Regions from separate parts of the Mesorhizobium sp. B2-2-4 genome, predicted to be linked through region 2. Evidence: riboswitches for the same ligand, from Rfam matches in the RefSeq annotation. Region 2 holds a riboswitch; the other holds the start of a gene.
What was found. A riboswitch is a leader RNA that binds a small molecule or an ion and turns the genes downstream of it on or off. The one in region 2 is predicted to bind thiamine pyrophosphate.
Positions count from the first base shown of each region.

Region 1: another riboswitch for thiamine pyrophosphate. It lies ahead of FJ959_RS15740 (YkoF family thiamine/hydroxymethylpyrimidine-binding protein); the one in region 2 lies ahead of thiB (thiamine ABC transporter substrate binding subunit).

Region 1 covers NZ_VFWB01000005.1:447,894-450,275, reverse strand. The annotation lists gene FJ959_RS15745 (ABC transporter permease) at 1-316, opposite strand, end outside; gene FJ959_RS15740 (YkoF family thiamine/hydroxymethylpyrimidine-binding protein) at 352-960, opposite strand; TPP riboswitch at 951-1,064, opposite strand; partial or broken gene FJ959_RS15735 (hypothetical protein) at 1,283-1,600, shown strand; gene msrA (peptide-methionine (S)-S-oxide reductase MsrA) at 1,740-2,258, opposite strand.
Region 2 covers NZ_VFWB01000001.1:187,440-189,821, forward strand. The annotation lists gene thiP (thiamine/thiamine pyrophosphate ABC transporter permease) at 1-264, opposite strand, end outside; gene thiB (thiamine ABC transporter substrate binding subunit) at 502-1,500, opposite strand; TPP riboswitch at 1,543-1,657, opposite strand; gene FJ959_RS00975 (thiamine diphosphokinase) at 1,746-2,382, shown strand, end outside.

The sequences.
Region 1 (2,382 bases), on a different contig from region 2:
AGACCGGAAAAAGGGCGCGCCGCAATGGCTGGGAGAAGTCGATCAATATCGACATCGCAAAGGCACCGCCGAGCGAACAGGCAAAGCCTGCGAGCGTGGCACGGAGGGTTGGCACGGCGTTATCGGCCAGCGCGTGCCGGTTGAGCATTGCCTGAGCGAAGACGCGCGATGGCGCCGGGAGGATTGTCGGCTTGATGCCACCAAAGCGCGCATAGAGTTCCCACGCGGCTAGCAGCAGCCCCACCGAAAGCATCGCCGGAGCGGTTCTGGCGATGAGGTCCACGATCGGACGCGAAGGGGCGAACGGGGAGGACACGCAGGTACCCGGAGCGGATGGCGCGGGGCGCGCCGTCAGACGGCGGTGGGGCTGTTGGCCGAGACGGTGACGTCGAGCGTTACGTGGCCGGCACCCGGCCCGAAGCGGCAAAAGGCCTCGTTGAGTGCGGTAAAAATGGCGCCTGCGTCGCCGCGCAACTTTGTGCAGAAATGCTTGGAGCGCTCATATACGCCCGACTGCTTCAGGAAGTCGATGCAGCCATAGATCTCGTCCATGTGGTCGTCGGTGCCCATGACATAAAGCGAGAACTGCGCCGCCGCCGGCTGGCCGGTGGCGGCCACGCCGCGCACGGCGGCGATAGCGGCTTCCTTGCGCGGGCCGAGCGGCCCGGCAGGTCCGCCAAACGCGTCGGAGCGGCAGATCGGATCGTCCGGCTCGCCCGGGCAGCCGCGCGAGATGGCGGCCGAAAGCACGCAATGCTTGCCGCTGCGCGCTGCCGCCACGAACAGGTCGCGCATGGCAGGAAACAGCACCTCGGGCGGCCCGACAAGCAAGGTCGAGATATCGTCGGTCTCGATCCGCAGTCGATCACGATAGGGGTCCAGTGCCCCGAGCGCGCCAAGGATGACGCCGACAAAATCGCCGGACATGGGATATAGGGAAATCTGTGCGCCTGAAAACATCGCCCGCCTCGCTCCGCTGGTATTACCCAGATCAGCTTCTAGGGTCTGTGGGCTTGCCGCCCCCGTCTCAGCCCCGACCGTACGGAGCACCCCTGTGGATGGACGCGTTAAAGCACCAATCGGGCGGCTATGAAAGCTGTTTTTTCAGGACCATCGCCGGAAATGCATTGCGCCAGGCCTGATTTATGGGCGGTTCCGTCGGGCCCGGTCTTGAGGGAAATTTGTCCGGAACCTTAGCCACGACGAGTGGTTGTCCCTATAGTCGCAAACGCGACGAACTTCGTGGAAACGAGCGAAGACTTCACAGAAATGGAGACAAACCATGCTCATGAAAATCCTCGCAGCTTCGGCTCTTACCATTGGTCTCGCGACTTCGGCGATGGCGCAAAGTGCTGGCGGAAACGGCGCCAATAATGGGCCCGGCAGCGGCCAGTCGGTCACGGTCGACCCGAACACGCCGGCATAGCCGAACACGGTGGATCCTGGCACGACCGGCAGCACGACCGTCATGCCCGACGGCATGAATTCGAACGCGGACCGGAACTGTCCGGCCAGCCCACAAGGTGCTCAGCCGGATGCCAGCCACACCGCTCCGGGCACCGCTTCGCCGACTGTCAACGACAAGCATTGCGGCAAGTAGCCATTCGCCGAAACTGCTGGAGAACGCCACGGGGCGTCTGTTCCGTGGCGTTTCCGTCTCTTTATGTTTCACCCTCGCCGAACAGGCAGGCGCCTGAGACGTAAACCGCCATCGGCCTTCGTCTCGGTTCGGGCGCCGTCTACGAAACAGCCTTTTCGCGAACCGGCAGCTTCCAGCCCGGCCTGACGAAATGACAGGTGTAGCCGTTCGGGTATTTCTGCAGATAGTCCTGATGCTCGGGTTCGGCTTCCCAGAACGCGCCGGCCGGAGCCACCTCGGTGACCACCTTGCCGGGCCACAGGTCCGAGGCGTCGACGTCGGCGATAGTGTCTTCGGCGACGCGCTTCTGCTCATCGGTGGTGTAGTAGATCGCCGAACGGTAGCTCATCCCCACATCGTTGCCCTGGCGGTTGCGTGTCGTCGGATCATGAATCTGGAAGAAGAACTCCAGCAGCGTACGGTAGCTCACACTGGCGGGATCGAAATTGATCTCGATGGCTTCGGCATGGGTGCCATGGTTTCGGTAGGTGGCATCAGGCACGTCGCCGCCGCTGTAGCCGACGCGCGTGGACAGGACGCCCGGGATGCGTCGGATCAGATCCTGCATGCCCCAGAAACAGCCGCCGGCAAGCACCGCGCGTTCGCTTGAAGTCGCCATATCAAATCTCCCCAAAGCAACTCCGGGAAAGGTTGTAGCCGTTTCCGTCGGAATTGCGCACGATAAAACTGGAGGCCCGGCGCTATGACAGCCGCTCCAGGATTTCCCATAGATGGGCATTGTC
Region 2 (2,382 bases):
GCCGCGGCCGGGAAAGTGCGGATGCCGCGACAGCGCGCGAGCCACGAACAGGGCCGGCGCCACCGACAGCAGCGTCGAAAGCGCCGCCTGCCACAACGTAAAGCGCACGACGCGCAGGAGATAAGGATCGAAGGCCGCCCAGGCTCCGGAGAAATCGTTCGCGCCTTCGAAAAGAAGACCCGCAAACGCGCCGCCGATCAGCAGCGCGATCGCCGCAAGCGCGAGGATGCCGGCGGAGATGCGGGGGTCAGACGCGCGCTGCACGCTGGGCCGCCCAAAGGACCTTTAGCAAGCGTCGCGTTCCTTCGCGCCCCCCTCTGTCCTGCCGGACATCTCCCCCACTTGGGGGGAGATTGGCTGCTTCAGCGCTCCACCCTCTCCTGTGACGTCGCCAATTGGCGAAAGCCGTCGTGACGGCCAATCTCCCCCCTCGTGGGGGAGATGTCCGGCAGGACAGAGGGGGGCGCCGTAGAGCACTCATCATTCGATCATACGACCAAACTACTTGCTCATCACCGCCAGCCATTCATCCACCCATGCCTTGCGGTTGGCCGCGACCTCCTCGGGACTGAACAGCAAGGTTTTGGTCGGCCTGACCAGTCTGTCGAAGGCCGGATTGAGCGGCTTGTCGGTCTTGCCGGCCGGGAACATCCAGTTGGTCTCGGGGATGACATCCTGGAATTTCGGCCCGGTCATGAAGGCGATGAACTTTTCCGCCAGCGGATTTTTGGCTCCCGTCGTGGTGATGCCGGCGACCTCGATCTGCAGATACTCGCCCTCCTCGAAGGAAGCGGCCTGGTAGCGCTCGGTGTTCTCGGCAACCATGTGGTAGGCGGGCGAGGTCGTGTAGGACAACACCATCGGCGCCTCGCCCTTGGTGAACAGGCCGTAGGCCTCGCTCCAGCCCGGCGTCACGGTCAAGACCTTCGCCTTGAGCTTGGCCCAGGCCTCCGGCGCCTTGTCGCCATAGACCGACTTCACCCACAACAGCAGGCCGAGGCCCGGCGTCGAGGTGCGCGGATCCTGGATGACGATCTTGTCGTCGGCACTGCCCTCGACCAATTCCTTCAGGCTCTTGGGCGGCGTCTTCAGCTTCTGCGTGTCATAGACGACGGCGAAATAGCCATAGTCGTACGGGACAAAGATGTCGTCGTTCCAGCCGCCCGGCACATTGAGCCCGGCCACGGCGCCATGCGGCGCAAACAGGCCAGTGGCCTTGGCGTCGGCGGTGAGATTGGTGTCGAGGCCAAGCACGATGTCGGCCTTGGTCGCGGCCCCTTCCAGCTTGACGCGGTTGAGCAGCGCGACGCCGTCGGCAACCGAGACGAAGTCGACATCGCAGCCGCATTCGGCCTCGAATCCCTTCTTCACCACCGGGCCGGGCCCCCAGTCGGCGGTGAAGCTCTCATAAGTGTAGACGGTGAGTTTGTCCTTGGCCAAGGCCGGCCCGGAGAGAACCACGACCATTGCAGAGACAAGGGCGTATAAAAGCGTGCGCATCGGCGCCTCCTTCGTTCGGGTTAAAGGAATTGAGGCGTCGGACTGTCCGAAACGTCTAATCCCTCCGCCGGTACAAACCGGATCAGGTTCAGCGGGTTGGCGAGACTGCCTCTCAGCCGGTCCGCGAATATCGCGTCCGGCACCCCGTTAGAGCGCCTCGACACATAGGCCCGGCCGGTGAACCGCGCAAGTGGCTGTTTGCCGGCCTTCCGTTTCCGCTGTCGGGCTGGTAAGGGCCACACGATATGAGCACATTCACCATCCTGCTTGGCGGCGACCTCATCCGCACGCCACGGCTCGACCGTCAGGTCGAGGGGACCCGCGTCATCGCCGCCGATGCCGGCATCGGCCATGCGAGGACGCTCGGCCTTGTGCCGGAACTGTGGGTCGGCGATTTCGATTCCGTGCCCGCCGGCCTGCCGGATGAGTTGGCCGCCGTGCCGCGCCGGACCTTTCCGGCAGAGAAAGACACCACCGATGGAGAACTCGCGATATCGGCCGCCCTGGAGCGCGGCGCTACCAGCCTCGTGCTCGCCGGCGCCTTCGGCGGCAAGCGCGCCGACCATGCCTTCCTGCACATGGCGCTCGCCCTGCGGCTGGCCGGGGCCGGGACAAAGGTGCTGTTGACCAGCGGCGCGCAGGAAGCCGTGCCCCTGGCGCACGGCACGGCCCGCTTCGACTATGCCGACGGCACCCTGTTCTCGATCCTGGGTTTTTCCGAGCTTGCAGGGCTGACCGTCGCCGGTGCGAAATGGCCGCTTGACCGCGTCAAGGTCGCGTTCGGCTCGTCGCTGACCATCTCCAACGAGGTCAAGGGCAGGCTCGAGATCGCGCTGGGAGCGGGCCGCGCGCTGCTGCTCGCCCATCCCTATCCCTTGCCAG